One region of the Kitasatospora sp. NPDC043950 genome, then DNA from elsewhere that is predicted to be linked to it. Evidence: riboswitches for the same ligand, from Rfam matches in the RefSeq annotation. Region 1 holds a riboswitch; each other region holds the start of a gene.
The links. A riboswitch is a leader RNA that binds a small molecule or an ion and turns the genes downstream of it on or off. The one in region 1 is predicted to bind cyclic di-AMP.
Positions count from the first base shown of each region.

Region 2: linked by a shared signal. The riboswitch ahead of AC07BF_RS17990 (M23 family metallopeptidase) and the one ahead of AC07BF_RS09870 (glycoside hydrolase family 16 protein) in region 1 are both predicted to bind cyclic di-AMP.
Region 3: linked by a shared signal. The riboswitch ahead of AC07BF_RS32485 (C40 family peptidase) and the one ahead of AC07BF_RS09870 (glycoside hydrolase family 16 protein) in region 1 are both predicted to bind cyclic di-AMP.
Region 4: linked by a shared signal. The riboswitch ahead of AC07BF_RS08990 (transglycosylase family protein) and the one ahead of AC07BF_RS09870 (glycoside hydrolase family 16 protein) in region 1 are both predicted to bind cyclic di-AMP.

Region 1 is NZ_JBWKER010000011.1:33,608-37,629, reverse strand. Features, by position in the region: gene AC07BF_RS09875 (esterase/lipase family protein) at 1-1,052, shown strand, start outside; cyclic di-AMP (ydaO/yuaA leader) riboswitch at 1,287-1,453, shown strand; gene AC07BF_RS09870 (glycoside hydrolase family 16 protein) at 1,456-2,808, shown strand; gene AC07BF_RS09865 (hypothetical protein) at 2,828-3,331, opposite strand; gene AC07BF_RS09860 (IclR family transcriptional regulator) at 3,633-4,022, opposite strand, start outside.
Region 2 is NZ_JBWKER010000024.1:79,292-83,313, reverse strand. Features, by position in the region: gene purB (adenylosuccinate lyase) at 1-600, shown strand, start outside; gene AC07BF_RS17995 (MFS transporter) at 608-2,140, opposite strand; cyclic di-AMP (ydaO/yuaA leader) riboswitch at 2,453-2,635, shown strand; gene AC07BF_RS17990 (M23 family metallopeptidase) at 2,638-3,597, shown strand; gene AC07BF_RS17985 (DUF2470 domain-containing protein) at 3,874-4,022, opposite strand, start outside.
Region 3 is NZ_JBWKER010000065.1:16,125-20,146, forward strand. Features, by position in the region: gene AC07BF_RS32480 (C40 family peptidase) at 1-123, opposite strand, end outside; gene AC07BF_RS32485 (C40 family peptidase) at 350-1,495, opposite strand; cyclic di-AMP (ydaO/yuaA leader) riboswitch at 1,506-1,655, opposite strand; gene AC07BF_RS32490 (C40 family peptidase) at 1,994-3,028, opposite strand; gene AC07BF_RS32495 (NYN domain-containing protein) at 3,229-4,022, opposite strand, start outside.
Region 4 is NZ_JBWKER010000009.1:159,511-163,532, reverse strand. Features, by position in the region: gene AC07BF_RS08995 (hypothetical protein) at 299-1,276, shown strand; cyclic di-AMP (ydaO/yuaA leader) riboswitch at 1,701-1,871, shown strand; gene AC07BF_RS08990 (transglycosylase family protein) at 1,858-3,276, shown strand; gene AC07BF_RS08985 (LacI family DNA-binding transcriptional regulator) at 3,386-4,022, opposite strand, start outside.

The DNA of each region.
Region 1 (4,022 bases):
GCCGCGGCGACCAGGACGGCGCCCGCCGGACGTACTTCGGCGGCACCGGCCAGCCCTCCTCCAGCCGCTTCCTGCTGTACTCGGCGACCGGCTGGGACACCGGTAGCCGTCCGACCCCCGTGCTGCTGGTCCACGGCGCCAACGACAACGCCGACCGCGCCTGGGCGAACCCGGGGGAGAGCGGCACCTGCGGTGCCTCCGCCTGCCCGTCCACCGGCCTCGCCCAGTACCTCGCCGGCACCGGCCACCGGGTGTTCGCCATCGGCTTCGCCCACAAGCAGGGCGACAACCTGTTCCAGGCGCAGGCCGTCGGCGACGCCGTCGCGCTGATCCGGGCCCGCCTCGGCGTCCCGCAGGTGGACGTGGTGGCCTGGAGCAAGGGCGAGGTCGCCGCCCGGGCGTACGTGTCCTCGGTGCGCCCGTCCTGGGGGCGGGCCTACGCGGGCGACGTGCGCCGCCTGATCACCCTCGGGGGCCCGAACGGCGGGCTCGACTACGTGTACGCGCACGGCTGGTCGTTCGACCTCGCGAGCTGGCCGGCCTGCGGCGGCACCGCCAACGCGCCGTCCCCGCACCTCTACATGACCTGCTACGGCACCTACACGGCGCAGCCCTGCCTCGGCGTGCTGCCCACCGGCGGCTACGACTGCTACCCGGGCCAGCGCCAGCTGCTCGCCCGCTGGGACGGCCGGTACGGGGTGGACGGCACCGCCCAGGACTGGTGGACCACCTACTACGGCGGCCAGGGCTTCTACACCTCCGGCCAGGGCATCCAGGCGGCGATCGACGCCGGTTCGCTGATCGCGCCGCTGCAACAGGCGGGCGTCCCCGCGTCGGTGCGCACCTATCTGCTCGCGGGCGGGTCCGCCGACATCCCGGGCGTGCTCAACGAGAACCGGGGGCCCAGCGACGGCATCGTGTTCACCGCGAGCGCCCTGGACACCACCGGCATCGCGACGATCGGCGGCACCCGGCTGCTCACCGGCCTCAACCACCTGGAACTCGCCTGGGCACCGGAGGCCGAGAGCCAGGTCGACAACTGGCTCGCTTGACCCGTGGACCGCCGATTCGCCGATTCGCCGATTCGTCGTTCGGCAGCTCGACGGCTCCGCTGATCCGTCCCAACTGATCCACCACGCAGCGTCGTTGATCGACACCGCTGTGACCTGTGCGACAACCGGCCCGAGCAGGTTGTCCGTTCACGGACGGCCCGCCTAGCCTGCAACCGTCGTCCGCCCTCGCGGACCCCCGCCGCCGGGACGCCGAGTCCTGTCCACCCGCCGGCCGGCAACCGAGCACCACAGCGGACGGGAGCGGGGGAACCAAGGTCAGCGCCCGGCCCGTACGCTCCCGCGTGCGGGCCGTGGCTAGGGGTGAAGCCGCTTCCACCGGCGGCCGGGCTGCCTCAGCCCGAATCCGACAGCTCACCTCGCAGGCGTCGCAGAGGACACTGCCATGCACCAGCCTGCCCGGCGCCGCGCGCCGCGCCACGCCCGTCCCTCCCACCGGGGCCGCAACGCCGCCCTCGCCGTCACCGGAGCGCTCGCCGTCACCGGCGCCGGACTGCTCGGCCTGCCGGCCGTCTCCGGCGCCCAGGCCGCCACCGCCCCGACCGTCACCCAGGACCGGCTCGCCCCGGCGACCATGGTCGCCAACCAGGCCGCCACCGCCTCGCTGACCCTCCACTCCTCGGCCTGCTTCACCGCGAAGACCGTCGGCGTGGGCGTCCGGAACGCGGCCGGTGCGAACCTCGACTTCCCGGGCAACGCCTCCAATGTGCAGATCTGCCCGAGCGGCCTGTCCTTCACCAGCGGCGCACGCGCCCTGCCGGCCGGGACGTGCACCCAGTTCGGCTTCTGGCAGGACCTCGGCGGGGCCTGGCACAACCTGGCCTCGCAGCAGCTGGTGGTCTCCAGCACCCCGGCGCCGACTCCGCCCCCGACCCCGACGCCCACCACGAAGCCGACTCCCGCCCCGACCCCGACTCCCGCCCCGACCCCGACTCCCGCCCCGACCCCGACGGCGACCCCCACCGCGAAGCCGACCCCGACGAGCAGCCCGAGCCCGAGCAGCCCGAGCGCCACCGCCAGCCCGTCGGCCGGCACCCCCGTATCCCCGGTCGCCGGCAAGTCGCTGACCTGGTCCGACGAGTTCAACGGCCCGATCAGCTGGGGCTCGCGCTGGGTCGGCGACAAGAGCACCGCGTACAAGTACGGAAACCACAACCCGGACGACAACAAGCTCGACCTGCTGAACAAGAACAACGTCAGCGTCGCGAACGGGGTCGCCACCTTCACCGCTGCGCCCGGCACCACCACGCTGGAGAACGGCAAGCAGGCCTGGAACACCGGCTTCCTGACCACCGAGGGCTCCAGCGAGGGCTTCCAGGTCAGGACCGGCGACTACGCCGAGACCCGGGTCAAGCTGCCGTCCGGCTCCGGCGCCTGGCCGGCCTTCTGGACCTGGAAGAACGGCAACGGGGAGGTCGACTCCTTCGAGTACCACCCCGACAACCCGAACCTGCTGGAGCTGACCAACCACGTCAACCCCGGCAACCCCAAGTACTACACCGACGCCGGTGCCGTCGCGAAGGACCAGTGGGTGACCATCGGCACCTATTACGGCGCCACCTCGGTGGACTGGTACGTCAACGGCGCCAAGGTGTTCTCGGACGGCAAGGGCGTCGGCGCCAACTGGTCGGCGTACCTGATCCTCAACCTGTCGGTCGGCGCGGGGAAGTACCACCCGGCGCCGCAGGGCACCGCCCCGATCACCTTCGCCGCCGACTACGTCCGCGTGTACCGGTAGGGCCTTCGGGGCTTCCGGGTCAGGAACCGGGAGCCGTCTCGACCACCGTGATGTCGAACGGCTGCCGGTTGTTCCCCTCGTCCGGGTCGTCCACGCCGCGCACCGCGACCGAGCCGCCGGTGAGCTTGCCGATCCGCAGGTCCGGGGAGAGGCGCACCGGTACCAGCGCGGTCGCGCTGCGCAGCGGGGGCAGTCCGGCCGGGAAGACACAGCGCACCTGCCGGCCGTTGAGCCGCACCTCGCAGTCCTCGGGGAAGTACGGGCCCACTGGGGAGACCCCGGGAGGCAGCGTCACCAGCACGGTGAACGGTGCGGCGGTGGTGTCCGGGCCGCGGTTGGCGATGAAGGCGTGGACGGTGGTGGTGCCGCCGGGCGGGGCGGCGTCCGGGTCGAGCCGGACCACCTCCAGATCGGAGCGGGACGCCGTGGGGGCTGCCGTGTCCACCGCCGGCCGGGGCTCGGGCCGCCGCAGCGCCCAGGACGGGCCGGCGGTCAGCGTCGCCACCGAACAGCCGGCCGCCATCGCGGCGACGAGCGAGGCCGCGCGGAATCCGCGGAGCCTGCTGGCCTGCCCGGACCCGCCCCGCCTGGACCCGCCCTGCCCGGACCCGCCTCGCATTGTCGAACGCCTGTACGTCATCGTCGTCCACCCTGTCCCGGGGCCCCGGCCGCCCGCGCCGCTGCGGGCCGCGTCCGCACCAGGGTGGCGGAGCCTGCGCCGGGGGCCGGTGCAACCCGCTCGGCGTCCGCCCGAACGGGGGAGCGTACGTACGGGAAGTCGACCGGATCGACTTCCCGTGCGTGAAGCGGGCGGTGGCGACGGGTCAGGGTGCGAGGACCTGCCCCAGCCGGGTCGCGATGTGATGCATCACCGGCACCAGCGAGGACGTGCCGGCCTGCTCCTCCAGGGCCCGGATGCGGGCCTCCGGGCCGGACACCGACAGGGCGGTGGGCGTCGGCGCGCCCGGTACGGCGAGCGCGATGCAGCGGACGCCGATCTCCTGCTCCTGGTCGTCGACCACGTAGCCGCGCTCGCGAGCCTCGGCGAGCTGGTGCAGCAGCTCCTGCGGGTCGGTGACGGTGTACTCGGTGTGCGCGGGCAGCGGGTTGGGGCCCAGGACGGCGCGCGCCTCGTCCTCGGGGAGCTGGGCCAGCAGCGCCTTGCCGACGCCCGTGCAGTGCGGCTGCACCCGTCGGCCGACCTCGGTGAACAT
Region 2 (4,022 bases), on a different contig from region 1:
CAGGTCGGCTCCTCGGCGATGCCGCACAAGATGAACACCCGCTCCTGCGAGCGCGTCAACGGCCTGGCCGTCATCCTGCGCGGCTACGCCTCGATGACCGGCGAGCTGGCCGGCGACCAGTGGAACGAGGGTGACGTCTCCTGCTCAGTGGTGCGCCGGGTCGCGCTGCCGGACGCCTTCTTCGCCTTCGACGGCCTGCTGGAGACCTTCCTGACCGTCCTCGACGAGTTCGGCGCCTTCCCCGCCGTGATCGAGGCCGAGCTGGACCGCTACCTGCCGTTCCTCGCCACCACCAAGGTGCTGATGGGCGCGGTGCGCGCGGGCGTCGGCCGGGAGACCGGGCACGAGGTCATCAAGGAGCACGCCGTCGCCTCCGCGCTGGCGATGCGTGCGGGCGCCCGCGAGAACGAGCTGCTGGACCGGCTGGCCGCCGACGAGCGGATCCCGCTGGACCGGGCCGGGCTGGACGCGCTGCTGGCCGACCGGCTCTCCTTCACCGGTGCGGCCGGTGCCCAGGTCGCCGAGGTGGTCCGCCAGGTGGAGGCCGTCGCCGCCGCCTACCCGGAGGCCGCCAAGTACGCGCCCGGTGACATCCTCTGACGATTCGTCAGCTGGCTGAGGGCCCTGCCGCCGATCCGGTGGCGGGGCCCTCGTCCGTGTGGACGTGGCCCGGGTCGAGCGGCGGGGTGGTGCCGCAGGCCCACTCGCAGTCCGGCTCGGCCACCGGGCGGTCCACCGGCGCGAGCACGTTGCCGCGGACGGTGGCGAAGGCCGTCAGCCCGCCGGTGACCAGCAGCCCGGCGCAGATCAGCATCGCGGTGCGGAAGGCCGAGTCCACCGCGGACGGCACCCGGTAGGCGTCGCCGCTCAGCCCGGCGAGCGAGGGCAGCGCGGCGACCGCGAGCAGCCCGGCCGCGCGGGCGGCGGCGTTGTTGACGCCGCTGGCGATGCCCGCGTGCCGGACCTCGACGGCGGCCAGCACCGTCGCCGTCAGCGGCGCGACCAACAGGGTCATCCCGCAGCCCAGCACCGTGACGGCGGGCAGCACGTCCGCCCAGTAGGAGGAGCCGGGGCCGGTGCGCAGCATCAGCAGCACCCCGGCGGCGCACAGCAGCGGACCGACGGTGAGCGGGATCCGGGGGCCGATCCGCTTGCCCAGCCGCCCGGCGCGCGCCGACAGGGTCAGCATCAGCACGGTGATCGGGACCAGGGCGAGGCCGGAGACCAGCGGGGAGAAGCCGGAGACGATCTGCAACTGCACCACCAGCAGGAAGAACACCCCGCTGAACGCCGCGTAGACGCAGAGGGTGACCAGGTTGACGGCGGTGAACAGCCGGGAGGAGAAGAGGCCGAGCGGCAGCATCGGCTCGGCGGCGCGGCGCTCGACCGCGATGAAGGCAGCGCCGAGCAGCAGGCCGATCGCGCCGGTGAGCCAGACCGCGGGGGACAGGCCCTCCCCGGCGGCGGTCAGCGCGTAGGTGATCGCGCCGAGGGCGAGCGCGGCGAGCAGCGCGCCGGGGACGTCGAAGCGGCCGACGGCGCTCTCGTTCCGGCTCTCGGGGACGAACCGGGAGGTGACCGCGACCACGGCGGCCGCGAGCGGAAGGTTCAGCAGGAAGATCCACCGCCAGCCGGGGCCGTCCACCAGCCAGCCGCCGAGGAAGGGGCCGACCGCGGCCGACACCCCGCCGAGGCCCGACCACAGGCCGACCGCCGCCGAGCGGTCGTCCGGGTGGAAGACGGCTTGCAGCATGGCGAGCGAACCGGGGGTGAGCAGCGCCCCGCCGATGCCCTGGACGGCGCGGGCGGCGATCAGCACGTGGATGGTGGGGGCGGCGGCGCAGGCCGCGGAGGCGGCGGCGAACCAGAGCACGCCGATCAGGAAGACCCGGCGCCGGCCGTACCGGTCGCCGAGCGCGCCGCCGAGCAGGATCAGTCCGGCCAGGGTGAGCAGATAGGCGTTGAGCGTCCACTGCAGGGACGCGAGGGAGGCGCCGAGATCGGTGCCGATGCGGGGCAGCGCGACGTTCACCACGGTGCCGTCGAGCATCGCCATGCTGGAGCCGAGCACCGTCGCGAGGAGGACCCAGCGTCCCCGCGAGGTGCCCAGGCGCAGTGTTCCTGCTTCGGAGGTGGCCACGGGCCGATCCTGCGCCCGTGGGGCGTACGTGACAAGGGTCACCGGGGGGTGTGTCGGTGGGTGCGCGGTGCGTGAGCGGGCGGGTGCGCAGCGGTGGCGGAATCGGCGCAGCGTCGTGGATCAGTGGCGCCGGGTGAATGGATTGTGCACGTACGGTGCAGCCGATCATTCGGAGGGTCACCGCAGCTCGGGGGGTTGTTGCCGGTTCAAGTGATCGACATTGCTTCACCCGAACGGATGGGTTTTAGTTCAGCGACCGCCCGGCCAGTCCGGACGGATCCACCGGGTGGAACGCCGAATCCTGCCGCTGCCCGGTGGCTCGCACCGAACTCTGTACGGCAGGAGCGGGGGACCCACAGGTAAGTCGCCGGACCGGAAACGGCACGCTTTCGCGTACCCGGATCCAGGGCCGGCTAGGGGTGAAGCCGCATGTGCGGCCGGGCAACTCCAGCCCGAACCCGACAGCTCACCTCGCAGGCGTCGGAGAGGAAAATTCCATGCCTGCACAGGCTCGTCGTATCGCCCTGCCCCGCGCCGCCCGCATCGGGATCGCCACCGCCGTCACCGGTGTCTCCTTCGCCCTGCCGCTCGTCACCGCGATGAGCGCCCAGGCCCACCCCGCGCCGGCCGCCGCGGTCACCGCCGCCCCGGCCGCCGCTCCCGCCGACCAGGCCCAGGCCTCGTCGCAGGAGAGCTACCGCGTCGTCAGCGGCGACACCCTGTCCCGGATCGCCGACGCCCAGCACGTCGACGGCGGCTGGCAGGCGCTGTACGACCACAACCGTGAGGTCGTCGGCGGCAACCCGGACCTGATCTTCCCCGGTCAGCGGCTCGTGATCGCGGGCCAGGCCGCCCCGGCCAAGCCCGCTGCCCCGGCGAAGCCCGCCCAGCCGTCCGCCCAGGACGCCGCGCCGGCCACCACCGCCGCCAAGCCGCAGGCCCAGCCGGAGGTCCGGACCGAGGCGGCCAAGCCGTCCGCCCAGCTCCAGACCCAGCTGCAGACCGCCGCGCCGTCCGCCGTGGTCACCGCCGTGCCGGTCGCCGCCGCTTCGGCCTTCGTCGCCCCGCTGGCCGGCCCGAAGCTGGGCACCGCGTACGGCGTGGCAGGCTCGATGTGGGCCTCCGGCCACCACACCGGCCAGGACTTCGTCGCCTCCACCGGCACCCCGCTGCGCGCCGTCGGCAACGGTGTCGTGGTGAAGGCCGGCAACGGCGGCGCCTACGGCAACGAGGTCGAGATCAAGCTCGCCGACGGCCACTTCGCCGAGTACGCGCACCTCTCCTCGATCGGGGTGAAGATCGGTCAGGCCGTCAAGGCCGGACAGCAGATCGGCCTCTCCGGCGCGACCGGCAACGTGACCGGCCCGCACCTGCACTTCGAGATCCGCAACGGCTCGGAGTACGGCTCGGACATCAACCCGGTCGCCTACCTGCGGGCCCACGGCGTCGCGCTCTGACCCGTACCGGATGTACCGGATGTGCCGGATCTGCCGGATGTACCGGATGAGGAACCACCGCTGCTACGGGGCGAATCGACCGCCCGGGATGGTCATGTCGGGTGACCGCTCGACCGGGTGATCGCCGCAGCAGTGGACATGGGCGCGGGACACGCCCAGGCCGGCCCGGCTCGCGAGACTTCTCTCGCGAGCCGGGTCGGCCGCTGTCGTTTCCGGGCCTTGGTGGGTGTGTCCGGGGAGAGTTGACGATACGTCAGTGTGCTTCGGCGGGCCGGTTCAGAGCCGGTGGGCGGGCAGCCCGTGCTGGGCGGCGGTCAGCAGCTCGTGCATCCGCTGCCCGAAGTCCTCGGTGTCGGCGGCCGGTTCGGGGAAGACCAGGCGGACGTCGCGGTGGCCGTGCGGGTGGTCCAGGCGCAGGACCAGGC
Region 3 (4,022 bases), on a different contig from region 1:
CGTGTCCGGCGCGGCGGGGGCGGCCTGGGCGCTGCCGCCCGTCGTCACACCCAGGGCGGTGGCGGCGGCCGCGGTCAGCACCAGCGCACGGGCGAGCAGTTGGGAACGACGGTGCACGGGCATGGCGGCAGCGGCTCCGATCCGGCGGTGGGCCCCGCCGCCGCCCCAACGCGGGCGGCCCTGGAAGCGGAGTCCGGTGGCAGACGTTAGCGAGTCCGGGCAACCGAGTCCAAACCCCTGCCAACCCGAATATTTGACCCGCAATCGGACATCAGTCCGATGCGCCGGAAAAGCCGCAGGCCCGGCCTTCCGTGGTGGAAGGCCGGGCCTGGGAGGGCCTGAGCGGGGATCAGACCCGCACGATGGAGGTCAGCGGCATGTTGCCGACGGCCTCGTAGCGGACCGACGCGCCCGGCTTGGGCGCGTGCAGCACCTGGCCGTTGCCCGCGTAGATGCCGACGTGGTGGGCGTCCCCGTAGAAGATCAGCAGGTCGCCGGGCTGGGCCTGGGAGAGGTCGGTGCCGATCCGGGTACCGGCGTGGGCCTGCTCCTGCGAGGTGCGCGGCAGCGAGACGTCGACCTGGTTGAACGCCCAGACCATCAGGCCCGAGCAGTCGAAGGAGCCGGGGCCGGAGGCGCCGTAGACGTACGGGCTGCCGATCTTGGAGGCGGCGATGGACAGCGCCGCGGCGCCGCGCGAGCTGCCGGCGCTCGGCTTGGTGACCGGCGCGGCGGGGGCCTGCGACGCGCTCAGGTCGGTGCGGCTGTTGTCGCGGGAGGAGCGGTCGGCGGCCTGCTGGGCCGCCGCCTGCTGCTGGGCGGCCTTCGCGGCGGCGTCGGCCTTCGACTTGGCCTCGGCGGCGGCCTTCTCCTCGGCCGCGCGGATCGCCTGGCGCTCCTGCTCGGACAGGGTGTTGAAGAGGTCCTGCGCGGCCTTGAGCTTGCCCTGGACCTCGTCCTTGGCGCTCTTCAGCTGCTGGGTGGTGGTCTCCATCTCGGCGAGCTTGCCCTGGGCCTCGGAGCGCACCTGGTCGAGCTTGCGCTGCTCGTCCTGGAGCTGCTTGAGCTGGCCCTTCTGGGTGCCGCCGGCCTGGTTCAGCGTGTCGGCCTGGCTCAGGAAGGTGTCCGGGCTGGCGGAGAACATCAGCTGGACGGTCTGGGATATGCCGCCGTTGCGGTACTGCTCGCCGGCGATCTCGGCCAGGCCGCCCTGGAGGTCGGTCACCTGCCCCTGCTGCCGCGCCACCTGGTCCTGCAGGTCGGTGACCTGCTTCTGCAGCTGCTGCTGCTTCTCCTGGGCGGCGTTGAGCTTCTCGGTCGCGACCTCGGCCTGCTCGTTGAGCTGGTCGACCTGCTCCTTGACCTGGTCCTTGGTCGGCTGCGGGTCGGCGTGGGCGCCGGACTGCGCGGACAGCGCGACGGCCGCCGCGGCGAAGCCGGTCAGGATCGAGACCCGGGTGCGACTGGCGGGCTTGGGACGACGATGGGACGCCACGAAGGCGGACTCCTTCTTCCTACGCCGTCTACCGGGTGAGCTGACGGGTTCGGGCCGGAAGCGTGCCCTACGACGCCTCACGGCCGTTCCACCGGCCGACCTGGCGCCGATTCACCCCGGAGGAACGTGGTTCCCCGGCTCCGTTCGACAGCACCCCCGACTGCTGGGCTCCCCGTCGGGCAGGCACTGGGCCCGCCCCGCTGCGTCACGAACTCGACGGAAACCACCGCCGTCACCCTGGCTGGGCGATCGGGAGTGCGGTGGTTCGGGGCACGACCCTAGTAACTGAACCGTGATCCGTTCAAATCCTTGTCAGAAAAAAGACGGAAGAAGACCAAAGTTCTTTTGTGAATATGACACATAGTGATCACCGTCGTACGCAAAGCTGATCACTCTTCACCGGGGACTCGCGCTGCGGACAAAACCCGAACGCCACCCCCGGTCGGAGGGTGGCGTGGATCACAGGCCCGGACGGGGCCCTTCGGGCGTGTCGGGCCGTCAGACCCGGCGGATCGTGTTGATCGGCATCGCGTCGACCTTCATCACCTTCACCACGTCGCCGGTGTGCGGCGCGTGCACCACCATGCCGTTGCCGATGTACATCCCGACGTGGTGCCGGTCGGCGCCGTAGATGACCAGGTCGCCCGGCTGGGCCTGGTCCAGCGAGACCCTGGTGCCGACGTTGCCCTGCTCCTGCGAGGTGCGCGGCAGCGAGACGCCGGCCTGGCCGTACGCCCAGACCATCAGGCCCGAGCAGTCGAAGGTGGTCGAGCCGGTGGCGCCCCACACGTACGGCGAGCCCTGCTTGCTCATCGCCTTGGCCACGGCCACGCCCGCGTAGCCGCCGGCCTGCGGGAGGCTGCCGAGGTCGGCACGGTCGCTGCCGCGCGAGGCGCGGTCGTCCTGCTGCTGCTGGGCCCGCAGCGCGGCGCGGTCGGAGGCGCTGAGCGAGTTCAGCAGGTCCTGCGCGGCCTTCAGCTTCTGGTTGACGTCCGTCTTGGCCTGGTTCAGGTCCTTGGTGGTGGAGTCGAGCGAGGCCAGGACGGCGGCGGCCTCGGACTTCTCCTGGTCCAGCCGGCGCTGCTGGTCCAGCAGTCCCTTGAGCGCCTCCGACTCGCTGGCGCTGGCCTGCTGGGCGCTGGACGCCTTCTCCAGGTAGCCCGACGGGTCCGAGGAGAGCATCAGCTGGACGGACGGGTCGATGCCGCCGGTGCGGTACTGCTCGCCCGCCACGCCGGCCAGGCCGGTCTGGAGCTGGGTCATCTCGTCCTGGCTGCGGGCCACCTTGTCCTGCAGTTGGTCGGACTGCTTGCGGAGCTGGTCGGCCCGCTCCTTGGCGCCGTTGTACTTCTCCGCCGCCTGCTCCTGGTCCTGCTGGAGCTGGTCGATCTGCGCCTTGACGTCGCTCTTGCTCGGCTGGGGCGCGGCGTGCGCGGCGACCTGCGCGGAGAGGGCGACCGCGGTCGCCGCGGCAGCGGTGAGCACGGAGACCCGGGCGCGGCTCGGCTGCTTGGGACGGCGGTGGGAGGCCAAGGGAATTGCTCCTTCTTCCATCGGCCTCACCCGATCAGGTGAGAATCCGGAAAATAGGTTTGACGCCACACCCTAGGGAAGATCCACGGGTTTTGCCACTCCCCCGAAGGCGTGAACTCCACTTCCCCCGCAGGCTTCACTGGATGTGCACACCGCCGCAAACCGGGCGCTGACCAGGCGTCATCCCGCCGCGGCAGCCGTCAGGGCCGCGCCAGCCGGTTCAGCAGCAGAACGGAAGCCACGGGGCGCGCGCCAGCCTTCCGCACGCCCTCCGCGACCTCCCGGTCGGTGGACACCACCACCACCGGACGACCCTGCGGCTCGGCCCGCACCAGACGGCGGATCAGCTCGTCCGCGGTCTCGCCGGTCCGGCTGAACCGCACCCGCACCCCGCGCGGTGGCGCCATGATCACCGGAACGTCCAGGTCCTGCCCGTCGAACACGCAGGTGACCTCCGCCTGCGTGCGCTGGGCCAGCATCGCCAGCCCGCCCAGCAGCCGGATCCGCTGCTGCTCCAGCGGCAGCGTCGGATAGCCCGTCTTGGTCACGTTGTAGCCGTCCACCACCAGGTGCACCTGCGGGATCGCCAGCAGCTGGTCCAGCAGCGCCGGATCGTCGTCGGCCAGACCGCGCCGGGCCACGTCGTGCGGCGAGGCCGCACCCGGCACCACCGCCTCCACCAGGTCCCCCGGCCGGATCTGGGAGACCGGCAGCGCCAGCTCCCGCTGGAGCCCCTGCGCCGACTGCAGCACCGTGTCCAGCAGCAGCCGCAGCCGCATGTCCTCGACGCTGCGGCCCTCGCGGGCCGACCGGCGGCCCTGCTCGGCCGCCGTCTCCAGCTCGCCGACCCGGTGCCGCAGCCGCCGTGCCTCGGACTCCGCGGCGCCACGCTCGGCGGCCGCCTGCGCCCTCGCGGCCTCCAGCTCGGCGGTCAGCCGCCTGGTCTCGGCCTGCGCCCGGCGGGTGTCGCTCTCCAGCGAGCGCACCTTCTTCC
Region 4 (4,022 bases), on a different contig from region 1:
GAGCGATTCCCCGCTGAATGTTGATCTTCAGACGCCCGGAGTCGCGCCTTCGTGACCCTCCGTCAGGCGACCTCCCGGCTGTGAGACATCTCACGCGCCACAGAAGCAACTCGACGCCCCGTCGGACACGTCAGGGCAACCAGCGGTGATCGCTCGAAGGCTGGGTGAGATATGTCCGGATTGCGGGCAAACCGCCCGGACGGACACGACGGGAGCGCGGCGCACCCGCCATGACCACGTGAAACTCGAACGGCAGCCGAATGCAGGCCTGACGGGCCGATGTCCTACGATCTCCGGCATGAGCACCGCAGCCATCCCGGGCGCGCCACTGCCCGTCCGCACTCCAGGCTCCCGTGCGCGGGGGCGCCACCGTCGCCCCGAGCGCCCCGAGATCCCGGCCGGATCCCCGGCCCTGGTGCTCGCCGTGCCCGCGACCGCCGGGCCCGAGTCCCGCTCGGTCGTCGAGGAGCTGCTGTCGATCGTCCGCAGCGAGCAGGGCGACATCCAGACCGCCGTCGGCTACCTCCCGGGCGAAGCCGCCCAGGGCGCCGACAGCGACGACCGCACCGTCGCCGAACTGCTGGCCATGGCCGCCGAGGCCGGCCTGCCCGCGCCGGTCCTGGTGCCGCTGGTACCCGGCCCGCACGGATTCCTGACCGAACTCCACGCCCTCGCCGCCGAGTACGGAGCCCCCGTCACCGACGTGCTCGGCCCGCACCCGCTGCTCGCCGAGGCCGTGCACGTGCGCCTGTCCGAGGCCGGCCTGGCGCGTGCCGACCGGGCCCGGCTGTTCGCCATCGCGACCGCCGCGGACGGCGTCGTGCTGACCACCGTCGGCGGCGAGGAGGCCGCTGCCGCTGCCGGCATCACCGGTGTCCTGCTGGCGGCCCGGCTGGCCGTCCCGGTCGTGCCCGCCGCGCTCGACGTGCCGGGCTCGGTCGCCGCGGCCGTCAACCACCTCAAGGAGACCGGCTCCCAGCGCCCGGCGCTGGCCCCGCTGGTGATCGGGCCGGAGGCCGACTCCGAGCTGCTCGCCACGGCCGCCGAGGAGACCGGCTGCCCGTCCGCGGCGCCGCTGGGCGCCTACCCGACGGTCGGCCAGCTGATCGCCTCCACCTACCTGGCCGCGCTGCCGGCGCCCTCCCCCGAGGCCCTGACGCGGGCCGAGGCCGAGGCGGCGGAGGCCGCCGAGGGCACCCACGCCGACCACTCCGGCCGGGGTGGTCGCGCCGCTCACGCCGCTCACGCCGCCGCCGAGGAGTCGGCCGGCCAGTAGTAGCGGTCACCGCACGTGTGAAGGGCCCGGAACGGCTACGTTCCGGGCCCTTCCCGCTTGTCCCGTAAGGGAGTTAAAGGACGAATAGGTGTGATGTCCGTTCTATCCGCATTTGTTCACCATCGCTCGACGCACCCCCCGACGGCCACAGTGCGGACACGCCGCTCTCCCGGCGGGCAGGCCCCCGGGCGACCCGACCCACCGTCACCCGCCTCCTGAAACGCAGACAGTTGCGCGCACCCTTCGCGGCGTTGCCGGAAATCGGTCATTTCCGATCATGACAAGTGAGGGGAACGACCGTTCTCGCCAAACCGTGATGCGCGTCACAGGTGTTTGCAGTTTGAACTTAAGTCTGCTTAACGTGCTCCCCGTTCGTGGCCACACGAACCCAGTTCATCCGCGACGCCGAGTCCTGCCGTCGGATGTCCTGGCAGCGCGAAAACGCACCACGGCAGGAGCGGGGGACCCACAGGTAAGTCGCCCCGGACCGTTCCCCGGAACGATCCAGGGCTAGGGGTGAAGCCGCGCCCACAGCGCGGCCGGGCAACTCCAGCCCGAATCCGACAGCTCACCTCGCAGGCGTGGGAGAGGACTGCGTCTTCATGCTGCCCACCAACGGCACCCGTCTGTCCAGTCGTACCCGACGCGTGATCGCCGCCGTCGGCGTCGCGGGCGTCGGCCTCACCATCCCCTGCCTCACCTCCGGCACCGCCTCCGCCGCCTCCGTCGCCACCTGGGACAAGGTCGCCCAGTGCGAGAGCACCGGCAACTGGAGCATCAACACCGGCAACGGCTTCTACGGCGGCCTGCAGTTCACCTCCAGCACCTGGGCCGCCTTCGGCGGCACCGCCTACGCCCCCCAGGCCAACCAGGCCACCAAGGACCAGCAGATCGCCGTCGCCGAGAAGGTCCTCGCCTCGCAGGGCCCCGGCGCCTGGCCGGTGTGCTCGGTCCAGGCCGGCCTGACCAAGGGCGGCACCCCGGCCGCCGTCGACACCTCGGCCGGCTCGACCACCGGCTCGGCTGCCGGTTCGACCGCCACCAAGCCCGCCGCGAAGCCGGCCGCCCCGGCCGCCAAGCCCGCGCAGACCCAGACCCCGGCCCCGGCCGCGAAGCCCGCCAAGCCGGCCGCACCGGCCCAGGACCAGGCGCAGGCCCCCGCCGACTCCACCAACGGCACCTCGGCCCAGAAGGGCCAGAGCCAGGCCCGGAACAGCGCCCAGCCCCAGGCCGACGACTACACCGTCGCCTCCGGCGACTGGCTGTCCTCGATCGCCGACAAGCACAACCTCCAGGGCGGCTGGCAGCGGCTGTACGAACTCAACCGCGGCACCCTGACCGAGGGCCCGGACTCCATCTACCCGGGCCAGCGCCTCTCGTTCAAGGACGGCGGCCAGGCCCAGCAGTCGGCTCAGGCCGACCGGTCCGGCTCCGGCTCGTCGGCCACGTCCGGCTCGGACTTCACCTGGTTCGACCGCTCGCAGAAGTCCGGCCAGACCTCCAACGGCGCTGTCGCGAGCGCCAAGCCGGCCGCCCAGCCCCAGGCCCCGGCCACCAAGCCGGCCTCCAAGCCGGCCTCCAAGCCGGCCTCCAAGCCGGCCGCCCAGGCTCAGACCCCGGCTCAGACCCCGGCCGCCACCGGCAGCATGGCCGCCGCGGTCTCCTTCGCCCAGTCGAAGGTCGGCCAGGCGTACGTCTACGGCGGTACCGGCAACGGCGGCTGGGACTGCTCCGGCCTGACCCAGGCCGCGCTGCGCGCCGCGGGCGTCTCCGTCCCGCGCGTCGCCGCCGACCAGGCCGCCGCCAGCACCCGCGTCTCGCTGGACAGCCTGCAGGCGGGCGACCTGCTGTTCTGGTCCAACAACGGCCAGAACTCCGGCGTCTACCACGTCGCGATCTACATCGGCGGCGGCCAGTACGTCGAGGCCGCCAACCCGAGCTCGGGCGTGCGCCTGCAGACCGTCGCCAACTGGGCGCCGGACTTCGCCGGCCGGGTCTGAGCACGACCGACGGGTGACAGCCGACAACTGACGGCTGACCCGGCACCCGGGCGGCACACAACGGGCCCCGGAGAGCAACTGCTCTCCGGGGCCCGTCCGTTGACCGTCCTCAGCGCGCGCAGGCCCCCGTGGACCCACGCATGACCAGCTCCGGCTGGAACATGAACTCCCCGCGCTGGACGGCGTTTCCGCCGACCTCCTCCAGCAGCGCGTCCACCGCCGCGGTCGCCATCGCCTCGACCGGCTGGCGGATCGTGGTCAGCGGCGGCTCGGTGAAGGCGATCAGCGGCGAGTCGTCGAAGCCGACCACCGAGACGTCGTGCGGCACCGACAGCCCACGCTGCCGCACCGCCCGGATCGCCCCGAGCGCCATCATGTCGCTGCCGCAGACGATCGCCGTGCAGCCCTTGTCCAGCAGCGCGCCGGCCGCCGCGTGCCCGCCCTCCACGCTGAACAGCGTGTGGTGGACGAGTTCCTCGGCCTCCTCCTGGCTCCGTCCCAGCACCTCGCGCATCGCCGCCGTGAAGCCCTCGATCTTGCGCAGCACCGGCACGTACCGCCGCTGCCCGACCGCCAGCCCGATCCGCTCGTGCCCGAGTTCGGCCAGGTGCTGGACGGCCATCCACATCGCGGCCCGGTCGTCCGGCGAGATGAACGGCGCGTCGATCCGCTCGCTGTAGCCGTTGATCAGCACGAACGGCACCCCTCGCCCGGTCAGCCGGGCGTAGCGGTCGTGGTCGGCGGTG